DNA from 4 places in the Paenibacillus sp. CMM36 genome. Region 1 is predicted to be linked to each of the others. Evidence: riboswitches for the same ligand, from Rfam matches in the RefSeq annotation. Region 1 holds a riboswitch; each other region holds the start of a gene.
What was found. A riboswitch is a leader RNA that binds a small molecule or an ion and turns the genes downstream of it on or off. The one in region 1 is predicted to bind thiamine pyrophosphate.

Region 1 (3,136 bases):
TGGACCGATGGCAAGGCATTAATTGCTACCGGAAGCCCCTTTGACCCCGTCACTTATAACGGTACGAAATTTGAAATTGGACAGGCGAACAATGCCTTTGTGTTCCCGGGACTGGGTCTGGGTGCGATTGTGGTTAAAGCCAAAAGGATTACCCCTGCGATGTTTACAGCCGCAGCAGATGCCGTTGCCAATGGCGTAGATTCGAATAAGCCTGGCGGTGCGTTGCTCCCTCATATCCAAAAATTACGTGATGTTTCGTACGTTGTTGCGGTTGCGGTAGCGAAAGCAGCGATTCAGGATCAGGTAGCTCAGGCACACATTTCAAATGTTGAACAAGCTATACGGGATGCAATGTGGAAACCGGAATATGTCAAGGTCAAAGCAGTGGAAAGCGTAATACATCACCCTCACTAATGCTCCATTTAAGAAAGAGATTGCCTTGTTCAGACAGGCAGAATACGTCAGTTCAAGCAAGGAGAATCAATCTATGAGTGTCGGACATATCTTGTATATTTTGGTGCCGATTTTTTTCGTTATTATTTTAGGGTGGTTAGCGGGGCATTACAAAAGCTTTGATGCCTCTTCCTCCAAAACCCTAAATGCGCTCGTTACCAAATTTGCACTACCTGCGCATCTATTCATCGGTATTACGACAACGGACAGGAAAGCGCTCATCGAGCAATGGCCATTCCTGCTGGCCCTGTTCATTGGCATTGTCGGCTTTTTTACCGTTCTCCTTCTACTGTCCCGCTTTGCGGGGAAGCAGTCGGTCAAGGATGCCGCCATGTTTGCTTTGAACTCGGCACAGCCGACCTTTGCTTTTATGGGCATTCCTGTGCTTGGAGCCATCTACGGTTCCGCTGCTGTCGCCATTCCGATTGCGCTTACCGGGATCGTAGTCAATGCCGTCCTTGACCCGGCGGCTACCATTATAGCTACCGTAGCCAGCAGGAATTCAGGCAAAGAACGGAACGGTCACCTCGGAAGGTTAATCTGGGACTCCATTCTTCATGGATTAAAAGAACCGCTGGCGCTGGTTCCACTGATTGGTGTAATTTTGACCTTGTTCGGCTTCCATTCACCGGATTTGTTGAACAAATCGTTGAATCAAATCGGAGACATTACGTCCGGGGCCGCTTTATTCGCTGTCGGAGTGACCATTGGCGTACGCAACATTAGTTTTAGTGTAAGTGCCTTTGCCATCGCACTGTTAAAAACAATTGTACAGCCTTTATTAATGCTGCTGATCGCCTACCTGTGCGGTCTGTCGTCTGCAGATACTGTGAAGGCAGTTCTGCTCGTTTCCTTCCCGGGTTCAGCAGTCGCTGCTATGATCGCCACCCGTTTTGAAAGCCTGGAATCAGAAACAGCCTCCTCCTTTGTCATCAGTGCTGTCATATCGCTCGTTACACTCCCAGTACTGATTTCTCTATTGGTATAAATGCTGATTATTTGGACATTGGAGCCTGCCGCGAATTCCTTCGTGTAGACGGAACTGATCTTCTCCAGCGCCTTTTTCCCTCTCGGAAGCGAACTTCAGCTCTGTCGTTTGGCCCTTGACCAGATAGACATGTTTGACATAGCGTATGAACGTATGTACAGTAATAGTCAAAAGAATAGAAGTCCACTAGGGGAGCCGCTATGGCTGAGACAAGAACGTATCTTGGACCCTTTGAACCTGATCTAGTTCGTACTAGCGTAGGAAAGTGGAGCCTTCGTATATAAGGTTTCAAGCGTTTTTTGCGTATTGGGCCTATTGTTGAAGCCGCTCCATTTTTCTGGGGCGGCTTTTTAGCGTTGTTCCGGAATTATATTCTTACAGGACTTCTTGCTCTTCAATTTTATGGAGGTGGCGAAATTGAGTTTTACACAAGAACTCCGTCGGCAGGCGGACGGCATTTTTCAAGCGATTTTTGAGCATCCCTTTGTGAGAGGTATTGCTGAAGGAAGTTTGACAAGGGGACAGCTGATTCACTATGTAAAACAGGACTTTGAATATTTGAACGCCTACATGCGGATATACGGCATCGCAATCTCCAAATGCACGAATCGGGAGGACATGGATGTATTTAATGAACAAATCTCTTTTATTCTCCACAGCGAGGTTCATCCGCATCAAAATTTCTGTGCTGTCGCAGGGGTGACCTATGAAGAATTGCAGGGATATCCGCTCGCTCCGTCGGCTCATCACTATATCCGGCACATGCTGACGGTTGCGCATGAGGGCAACCTGGGCGAGATCTTGGCTGTGCTGCTGCCATGTATGTGGACGTATGCCGAGATTGGCCGCAGGCTGCTAGATGAAGTAAAGCCGGATAAGTCCCATCCGTTCTATGAATGGATTGGCTTTTATGGAGACCAGCTTGATGATACAACACTCAAGTTCCGAGAACGTGTAGATGCTTGGGCGGAAGGGGCAACGGCTGCTGAGCGGGAGCGGATGATTGAGCATTTTATACTGAGCTGCCAGCTGGAATATAAGTTCTGGGACATGGCTTATAAGCAGGAAGAATGGCCGGTCCAGATGCAGGCAGCGGTCTTGGAATAGTCAGCCTGTCAATTCGATGAGTGAAGTACGGTTAATGTCCTGTTAAACCACCAACTATAGAGAGGATAATCATGATGAGTACATGGGAAAAAAGTTATTCGGATCTCCTAACGAAGGTACAAAATAGCAAACCCCTCGTTCACAATATCACCAATGTGGTAGTCACCAACTTTACCGCCAACGGCCTGTATGCATTGGGTGCCTCCCCAGTGATGGCCTATGCACCCGAGGAAGTAGCAGACATGGCAAAAATAGCGGGAGCCGTCGTATTAAACATCGGTACGCTGAACCGCGAACTGGTGGATGCCATGATCATTGCTGGACAATCAGCAAATGCACACGGTGTTCCAGTCCTGCTAGATCCGGTCGGTGCGGGAGCAACGAGCTTTAGAACCGAGTCTGCACTGCGAATCCTGAATGAAGTCAAAATCTCCTTGGTACGAGGCAACGCGGCCGAAGTCGCGCATCTTGTTGGAGAAGCGCGTGAGATTAAAGGCGTAGATGCTGGTGACAGTGCTGACAGCGGCCATGTCGATCTGGCAATTCGGGCTGCTCGAGTGCTCAATACAATGGTTGTCATCACTGGAA
Region 2 (3,136 bases), on a different contig from region 1:
GGTGGAACGAGATGACAGAGGATGGTCATGAGGGGATTGTGATCAAGCCGGAACGCTTTTTGATGAAAAATCGGGACAAGATGATTCAGCCTGCAATCAAGGTGAGAGGCCGGAAGTATTTGCACATCATTTACGGTATGGATTATCTTGCCCCTGAGAATTTAAAGCGTCTGAAGCAGCGTCGAACGAACAAAAAGGAGCGTCATGCCCTGATGGAAGGAGCGCTTGGTATGGAAGGCGTGGAACGTTTTGTCCGCAAGGATACGGTAGATCGTATTCATGAATGCGTCCTTGCCGCACTATCTCTGGAATCAGAGCCGATTGATCCAAGATTGTAGTTTGCGAGGGAGGGATTGAGATGGAAAGGGGTACACCGTTAATTGATATTGGTGTGAACTTGATGCATCGTTCGTTTCATGCAGATCGGGAACAGGTGGTAGAGAGAGCCGCGGCTGTAGGGATTTCACCGCTGATTATTACCGGGACCAGTGTCCGCAGCAGTCGGGAAGCTTCTCAGTATGCAGCGCGTTATCCGGGCAAGCTGTATGCGACAGCTGGCGTGCATCCCCATGATGCCAAAGACTGCAGTGCAGACACGATTCAGCAGCTCCGCCAGTTGGCGGGTCAGCCGCAGGTCGTATCCATAGGGGAATGCGGATTGGACTATAACCGTGATTTTTCGCCACGTGATGTGCAGCGCCGATGGTTTGTCGAGCAAATCCAACTGGCGGGTGAGCTGAAAATGCCGTTATTTCTGCATGAACGAGATGCACATGAGGACTTTGTCGCTATGCTTCGGGAGTATCAAGGGCTTGTCGATAAAGCGGTAGTGCATTGTTTTACCGGCACGGAACAGGAATTGCGTACGTATGTAGAAATGGGACTGTATATCGGAATCACCGGCTGGATTTGCGACGAACGGCGGGGGAAGCATCTGCGTGAACTGGTCAGAGATATTCCCTTGGACCGTCTGATGATTGAAACGGATGCTCCATTTTTGACCCCGCGTAATTTGCCTGTGAAGCCTAAAGAAGGGCGTAATGAGCCCATGTATCTCGCTCACATTGCTGCTACGATAGCCGAATGTACAGGTCGAAGCATGATGGAGATCGAAATCGCGACGACGGAAACGGCTAAACGTTTCTTCGGATTATAGGATTGTCAAAGCCATAGATGTGGTATATATTATAGTGAATTAAAAAGCATTGTCGGGAGCTTGAGAAAGTCAGGCTGAGAGGGTGGCCCTTGCCACTGACCGTGAAATCTGATCTGGGTAATGCCAGCGTAGAGAAACCAAGAACACTATACAGGAATGCCGCTTTTTTTTGCGGTTGTCGATAGATTCAATGTATGTCCTAGCATTTTACCTTGATCCTGACTTGGCTGGGTATCAGTGTAGTAGTTTAGACTACTGGTTATATAAGGCATATCGACGAATGATGTTTTGTATGGTGCTTCACCTTTTACTGCGCATAAAGCTTGCCTGGAGATTCAGCTCCAGACAAGCTTTTTTTCATGGCCAAGAGGCCAACTATAAGGAAAAAGGGGAGCACGCAATAATGAATACTGCTGTAAGAGCGTCCAAAGGGTTGAAACTGACGGATATTTTGGTCACGATTGTGATCGCTGTTGTGTTCGGGTTGATCTACAAAATATGGGGACCTGCCTATGATTTGATGAAACCATTGGGTCTACACGCCGAGCAACTGATGTATGGCATGTGGTTTATGGCAGGTACGTTTGCTTATCTCATCATTCGCAAGCCGGGTGTTGCGATTTTGGCAGAGGTGGCAGCGGCAACGGTCAGTGCTTTTTTGGGAAGCGAATGGGGTATGTCCACCTTGTACTATGGCCTGCTGCAAGGCTTGGGAGCGGAGCTGTTTTTTGCGGCTTTTCTGTATCGGAACGCAAACCTGTGGGTTGCTTCGCTAGCTGCGGCTGGGGCGGCTGTCACTTCTCTGATTTTAGACTTCAGCTACGGGTATATTGATCAGCTATCGACTTGGAACTATGTTTTGTATATTGGATTTCGGATGATTGGCAGTATTGTGATTGCCGGGGTATTCGCGTTCTATCTGGCTAAGGCATTGGAGGTAACCGGAGTCACGCGAAGTTTGAGGCCTGCAACGGAACAAGATTATAAGGGGCTGGATTGATGAGCCGGGCAACCGAAGATGTGGTGGCTTCGATCACCCGGCTACGGTTGAAATTCCCCGGTGAGCAAGAGCTGCTTTTTCACAATATGTCTTTGTCTGTCCGCAAGGGGGAAAAGCTGCTGCTACTGGGACCGAGTGGATGCGGTAAATCAACACTGCTCCAAGTGTTAAGCGGTCTGATTCCACGCACGATAGAAGTGCCTATGAAATGCGATGCTGCTGTAATCCCAAGTGTCTCAGGTATTGTATTTCAAGATCCTGATACGCAGTTCTGTATGTCATATGCAGATGAGGAACTGGCTTTTGTGTTGGAAAATAATCAGGTTCCCCGGGAGCAGATGCGATCCCGTATTCGCGAGCTGCTGATACAGGTGGGTCTATCGACGGATGATATACATATGCCCATTGGCAGCATGTCACAGGGAATGAAGCAGCGGCTGGCGATTGCGTCTGTGCTGGCTATGGAGCCAGAAGTGCTTTTTCTGGATGAGCCCACGGCTTTGTTGGACGAGGAAGGCACTACACAGGTGTGGGATACCATTCGCAACATTTCGGTAGACCAGACACTGGTGATTGTGGAGCATAAAATTAATGAAATTGTCCATGATGTGGATCGGATTGTGGTGCTTTCTGCTCAAGGGGAGATCATTGCAGATGGAAGGGCCCAAGAAGTATTTCATGTGCACCGGCAGGCATTGTCCGAGTACGGCGTGTGGTATCCGGGAGTATGGAATGAAGCGTCTTCGCCACGTTGGAGTGAAGCAGTGACGCAACAGAATGGTGCGGGGACTGATGTGCTGGAGCTGGAACATTTTAGCGGCCTCCGCGGTTTAAGTTCAGTGATTTATGTGGAGCATGCGCAGGTGAAGCCTGGCGACTGGATTGGCGTGGTTGGTGAAAACGGGGCTGGCAAAAGCTCGCTACTGCTCTCCATGATGCGCTTACTTCGCACACAGGGACGTTATAGCGTGCGCGGAATT
Region 3 (3,136 bases), on a different contig from region 1:
TGCTGGTAGCGTTTCATCATGGTAGGACAAGGCCCGCTCGGGATCAAGCGACAGATTGAACTGATCCCGCCAGCGGAACTCAAAGCGTGCCTTGGACAAAGCATCATCCCGCTGCTGCGCCCGTGGATGGCCCTTCGCCAGATCGGCAGCATGTGCCGCAATTTTGTAGGTAATGACACCCTCACGGACATCATCCTTATTCGGAAGACCCAAATGCTCCTTAGGCGTAACATAGCACAGCATGGACGTCCCGAACCAACCGATCATCGCCGCCCCGATGGCTGAGGTAATATGATCATATCCGGGGGCAATATCCGTCGTGAGCGGTCCCAAGGTATAGAAAGGAGCTTCCTTACAAATCTCCATTTGCAAATCCACATTCTCTTTGATTTTATGCATAGGGACATGTCCCGGCCCCTCAATCATGACCTGAACATCATGCTTCCATGCGATTTGCGTTAGCTCGCCCAACGTTTCCAGCTCTGCAAACTGTGCTTCATCATTCGCATCATAGATACTACCTGGACGTAGACCATCCCCGAGAGAAAAGGCCACATCATAGGCTTTCATAATTTCGCAGATTTCTTCAAAATGTGTATACAAAAAATTCTCCTGATGGTGCGCAAGGCACCAGGCTGCCATGATCGACCCGCCACGGGACACAATTCCCGTCATTCTATTCGCCGTCATCGGTATATACCGCAGCAATACACCCGCATGAATTGTAAAATAGTCCACTCCCTGCTCCGCCTGCTCGATCAGCGTATCGCGATACAACTCCCACGTCAGCGCTTCTGCTTCGCCGTTCACCTTTTCAAGTGCCTGATACAGCGGCACAGTTCCAATCGGTACAGGAGAATTCCGAATGATCCATTCACGTGTGGTATGGATATTACGGCCTGTGGATAGGTCCATAACTGTATCCGAGCCCCAACGCACAGCCCAGGTCATTTTCTCCACTTCCTCCTCAATCGAGGAGGTAACCGCAGAATTACCAATGTTCGCATTGATCTTCACGTGAAAATGACGCCCAATGACCATCGGCTCACTTTCCGGGTGATTGATATTCGAAGGCAAAATGGCTCGTCCAGCCGCCAATTCCTGCCGTACAAACTCAGGCTCCACCCCTTCGCGGATCGCCGCAAATTCCATTTCGGGCGTAATGATCCCTTGCCGTGCATAATGCATTTGCGTCACTGTACGACCTTGCGAAGCACGAAGCGGACGGTTGGTCACGCCGGGAAATTCAACTGTCTCCCGTTTGGAGCCAGGTTTCAGTCCATTATCCTCCGGTTTGACGGCGCGTCCCTCGTAAGCCTCCACATCGCCCCGTTCCAGTGCCCAAGCTCGCCGTAATGGAGGCAGGCCCTGACGGATATCGACCTGATAGGCTTCGTCAGTCATGGGACCGCTCGTATCGTACACACGCAATGGCTCATGATGCTCCGTGCCCTGCGGCGTATGTGTAGGATGAAGAGCAATTTCCCGCTCTGGGACGGCAATGTCCGGCCGCGAGCCTTGAATATATACCTTACGGCTCCCTGGAAAGGGCGTTACCCCACTGGCTTGCTCCCCGTTTGTCTTCTCTACCCCAACTTCCCTTGTTCCTGCCAACCTTACTTCTGCTGATTTAAATTCTGTTCCTTTTGTTCCTTCTACTTCTGTCGGCTTCATTGTCCATTCCTCCTGTTTCGATGAAATGACACACCGATCCGGAACCATTCCCAGGGTGGCGCTGATCTATGCAAAAAAGCCGGTTCCCGAGGGAACCGGCTAATCTAACGAGGCAGCTATCCAGACCGTGCACATGTGGAATAATCCTATTCCAATGCGTCACCGTAGACAGCAGCTGCGTATACATTTCAATGGCCGATTACTTCCCTACGCTGGTATGATCCAGATCAGGTGCAAAGGGTCCGGAATCTTACACGATTCCATCTCAGCCCGGCATTACAGGCTCCCCCAGTAACTGCGATACTTCTATTCACATGAGGCGGACATAACAGACATCCCGCCATCCTTATCAGACTACTTCAAATTTATGGCTTTGGCAACCCTTCTAGGTTCCATTTAGCAAGAAGACGCTCCTCACCAAATCACTTTGCTTGCTTCAACTGCATTCATTCTTGTTACGGAAGCATAAGCCCCATTTCCTTCGCCGCTTCGATCAAAATCGGAGCAAAGTCATGTAGCGTCTCGGGTGCAAGCCGACTGACCGGACCGGATACAGATAAAGCCGCAGTGACCTGTCCCTTCCGGTTCACAATTGGTGCTGCCACAGCAGCGGCCCCTGGCTCCCGTTCTTCATAGCTGGTCGCATAGCCCTTCTCGCGAATGTCCTGCAGCTGGGCTTTATAGACCTCCGCGTCTACCGAGGGCGGCCATTCATTCCCGCTTAGCAGGGCTTCCAGCTCCTGCGGCGGCATAAAGGCAGCCAGCACCTTACTGGAGGCTCCTACAGCCAGCGGCATACGCGCACCCACAGGCGCAACCCTGCGGATCGCCTGATTGCTCTGCACGGCTTGTATGCGAATACGCATGCTGCCGTCCCGTAAGTACAAGCTGACCGTTTCGCCCAGACGGTCACGCAGTCCTTCCATTGCAGGCTGTAACAACACCGCCGGCTCGTCACTTTGGGACAAATGTGTGGATAGCTCCCAAATGCGGAAGCCAAGTCGATATTTTTCCGTTTCGGCATTCCGAACGACAAAGCCCCGATCCTCCAACGTAGTCAGCAGCCGATGAACCGTGCTTTTATGTAGACCAATTTTGGAGGCAATCTCCGTTAGGCCAAGATCCGAATCTGCGGTAAAACACAGCAATATATCAAGTGCACGCTCTACAGCGCGAACGGTTAATTTACGGTCTTCCATTCGTGAACCGCTCCTCTTGTATCCATATTCGTTTCACACTATGAAACATGGTTACATAAATTATATAGAATAGTCGCGGCTACTGTAAACCGATGTTTTTGTGACAACCATATTACAGAACGAGAACAAACATCGACAATTCTTTGCATCATTTTTACTTTTCCGGTTCAGGCGTTGACTTTGGATAACCCCCATCATACGATAATAGGTATCTATACGGATATACACTATCATTTTCAAGTGGAATTATACCTAAATTCTAT
Region 4 (3,136 bases), on a different contig from region 1:
GCCTGTGTACCAGACCATACCGTTGCTCCCAGCACCGCAGCAGCACCTGCATAAGCACGGCAAAGCTGGACAGGAGCCACTTGTGTCTCCTTTGAACGATATATTGCCCCGATCGCTTGTTCATCCAAACCTGGAATTCGTCGGGCCAATTCTTTCGCATCCCACCAGATAGGACAATCACCCTCTCGCGTTTTAGCAGCTTTCCAGCGTTTTTGGCCTTCAGTCTCCGTACGGAAAGGGGTCACAAACCCTTCAGTACGGAATTCCACCGAAATACCTGACAAACGCTCTAGATCACAGACAAGCTCAGGGAATGCATCTCGACTTATGCGAGCAAATCGTGATAGCTCAGAGCCGGTGAACTCTTCACTTTCCGCTGCCAGCATTCCAACCGCTGCTCCTGAGGCTCCCTCACCCGGGATCAATCGTTCCAGCATAATCGTACTTCTTCCCTCCTTGGCCACATGATAAGCAATGGAACTGCCGATGACACCTCCACCTATGACCAAGCATTCAGCGTGTCCAATCACTCTTTCCTCTGTGTGTATCTTTAGCATTTGTTCCGTATCTCCTCTCCATAAACCCTTCTGCTTTCAGCTTGCCTCTACTCTCGTTTTCTCGCTACAGGCTGTGAACTACAAGGTCTGCCATTCGCCTATACTCCATTGCAGCTGCAACGGGCGACTCAGCCTCCCATATACCAGACATCACCGCAATTCCGCTTGCTCCGGCCCTATAAAGCTCCGGGATATGATGCGGTTGTATGCCGCCTAGCGCAATCACCGGAATGTTTGACAGTCTGCAAATATGTTCAAGCTGAGCTAAACCCCGCGGTACAATACCGGGCTTACAATGGGTCTCATATACGTGACCATAAAGTACATAGTCCGCTCCTGCCCGCTCAGCAATTTGCATCTCCTCCAAGGAATGTACAGACACTCCACAGCGTGTACCCTTTGGAAGTAGGCTTTTCACATCCACAACAGGTAATCCATTAGCTGGTAATTGAACGGCTCCGACCAAAGTAAGTAAAGCTACATCCACACGATCATTTACTACAATTTGTTGCAAAGGAACTTCCTGCTCCACCAGGCTGCGAGTCAAAGAAAGCAATGCAGAGGCACCATTCTGTTTTAAACGTGCGTGTACATAATGAACATACGGACAAATCACAGCAGCCACTTGGGCGGCTTGTGCAAAAGTGCCCTTTTCCATCGAAATTGCGTGTAATTCGATTTTGTCTTCACCTCACATTGGACTAAAGGATCTAAGCTTAGCCAGCCACGTCTACCAGCAGGAATGAAAGGGGATTATATGTGAATCGTCTACGGAAGCTCGAACTACTTAAAATGAACGAAACGCAAAAAAACCACTTCCCCAAGGAAGTGGTTTAACGAACGTCCAATAATCGAACGGACCATGATATCCGTATACGTGTATCGTCCCACGCACAAACAAAAATAAAGATGGTGTTGCCTTGTTTGTACGGCGCTCACTTCCCTACGCTGGCATAACCCAGATCAGGTGCAAAGGGTCCGAAATCCATTTATTCCGTCTCAGCCGCATGGGCGGCTCCCCTAGTGTGACTATTTTATTGTATAAGCTAAAGATAGCTTAGCATATTTTTCTAATTCTGCAAACCCCACTTCGTGTGAAATTTGCTGGAACTGGATTTAGCTGATTTTAGTTAACTTTACTTGACCACTCTTCCACATTCCACGTTTTGGTTACCCAATCCTCGTAAAAGTCCGGTTCGTGAGATACAAGCAATACGGTCCCTTTGTATTCCTTCAAAGCACGTTTCAGCTCATCCTTTGCTTTAACATCCAAGTGGTTGGTAGGCTCATCGAACAGTACCCAGTTGCTTTCACGCATTAACAGTTTGCAAAGACGGACTTTAGCCTGTTCTCCACCACTGAGCGCAGATAGCGGACGCGTGATATGCTCATTTTTCAAACCGCAACGCGCCAAATGCGCTCGTACTTCATGCTGGTTCAAATGCGGAAATTCATTCCACACATCGTCAATCGGTGTAATTTTCTCGGCCTTTACTTCCTGCTCAAAATAAGCGGGCTGCAAAAAATCACCTTGATAGGTTTTTCCACTGATTGGCGGAATTTTTCCCAATATGGTTTTGAGCAATGTCGATTTACCGACACCATTGTAGCCGACAATTGCAATCTTTTCGCCACGTTCAATCGTCATGGACATTTTAGGCAAAAGGGCATGTGTATAACCAATCTCAAAATCAATACCCTCAAATACCGTCTTTCCGCTTGCACGTGCCTCTTTGAATTGAAAGGTTGGTTTTGCGGCTTCTTCAGGCTTATCAATACGTTCGATCCGATCAAGCTGCTTTTCACGGCTCTTTGCTCGGCCTGATGTAGAGGCACGCGCTTTATTACGCTGAATAAAATCTTCCTGTTTCTTAATAAAATCCTGTTGCTTCTCATAAGCATCAATATGCTGGGCTTTGTTTAGATCCGCCATTTCGAGAAACTTTTCATAATTAGCTGAATAACGGGTCATCTTGGCAAATTCAAGATGATAAATAACATTAACGACCTGGTTCATAAATTCAGTATCATGTGAAATAAGAATAAAAGCATAAGGATAATCCTTCAAATAGCGCGTAAGCCATTCAATATGCTCTACATCCAAATAGTTGGTAGGTTCATCCAGCAACAGGACGTTCGGCTTTTCCAACAGCAACTTAGCAAGAAGAACCTTTGTCCGTTGCCCGCCGCTAAGTGCGGATACATCCCGATCCAGTCCTATGGCCGACAGACCTAGTCCATTCGCCATCTCTTCAACCTTTACATCAATGAGGTAAAAATCCCCCATATCCAGTTGCTCCTGAATTTCACCCATCTGTTCCAGCAACACTTCCAACTCATCAGGAGAAGCATCCCCCATTTTGTCAGTAATCTGCATCATTTCCTTTTCCAATTCCAACAAAGGAAGAAAAGCATCCTTCAATACATCACGTACCGTTTTGCCCGGTGTCAGCTTGGTATGCTGATCCAGATAGCCGTAACGCACACGTGGAGTCCATTCCACTTTACCCTCATCCTTAAGCAATTTTCCAGTGAGAATGTTCATGAGTGTCGATTTACCAACACCGTTAGCTCCTACC

Region 2: linked by a shared signal. The riboswitch ahead of ACWA2B_RS19925 (ECF transporter S component) and the one ahead of tenA (thiaminase II) in region 1 are both predicted to bind thiamine pyrophosphate.
Region 3: linked by a shared signal. The riboswitch ahead of thiC (phosphomethylpyrimidine synthase ThiC) and the one ahead of tenA (thiaminase II) in region 1 are both predicted to bind thiamine pyrophosphate.
Region 4: linked by a shared signal. The riboswitch ahead of ACWA2B_RS13830 (thiamine phosphate synthase) and the one ahead of tenA (thiaminase II) in region 1 are both predicted to bind thiamine pyrophosphate.

What each region holds. Positions count from the first base shown of each region.
Region 1 covers NZ_JBSEDY010000005.1:92,289-95,424, forward strand. The annotation lists gene ACWA2B_RS12395 (NAD-dependent malic enzyme) at 1-414, shown strand, start outside; gene ACWA2B_RS12400 (AEC family transporter) at 488-1,441, shown strand; gene ACWA2B_RS12405 (hypothetical protein) at 1,430-1,612, opposite strand; TPP riboswitch at 1,620-1,722, shown strand; gene tenA (thiaminase II) at 1,859-2,548, shown strand; gene thiM (hydroxyethylthiazole kinase) at 2,623-3,136, shown strand, end outside.
Region 2 covers NZ_JBSEDY010000011.1:65,283-68,418, reverse strand. The annotation lists gene ACWA2B_RS19935 (polynucleotide kinase-phosphatase) at 1-338, shown strand, start outside; gene ACWA2B_RS19930 (TatD family hydrolase) at 359-1,156, shown strand; TPP riboswitch at 1,200-1,309, shown strand; gene ACWA2B_RS19925 (ECF transporter S component) at 1,560-2,156, shown strand; gene ACWA2B_RS19920 (ABC transporter ATP-binding protein) at 2,156-3,136, shown strand, end outside.
Region 3 covers NZ_JBSEDY010000003.1:455,135-458,270, reverse strand. The annotation lists gene thiC (phosphomethylpyrimidine synthase ThiC) at 1-1,674, opposite strand, end outside; TPP riboswitch at 1,862-1,974, opposite strand; gene ACWA2B_RS09325 (IclR family transcriptional regulator) at 2,130-2,873, opposite strand.
Region 4 covers NZ_JBSEDY010000006.1:413-3,548, reverse strand. The annotation lists gene thiO (glycine oxidase ThiO) at 1-557, opposite strand, end outside; gene ACWA2B_RS13830 (thiamine phosphate synthase) at 622-1,215, opposite strand; TPP riboswitch at 1,481-1,589, opposite strand; gene ACWA2B_RS13825 (ABC-F family ATP-binding cassette domain-containing protein) at 1,684-3,136, opposite strand, start outside.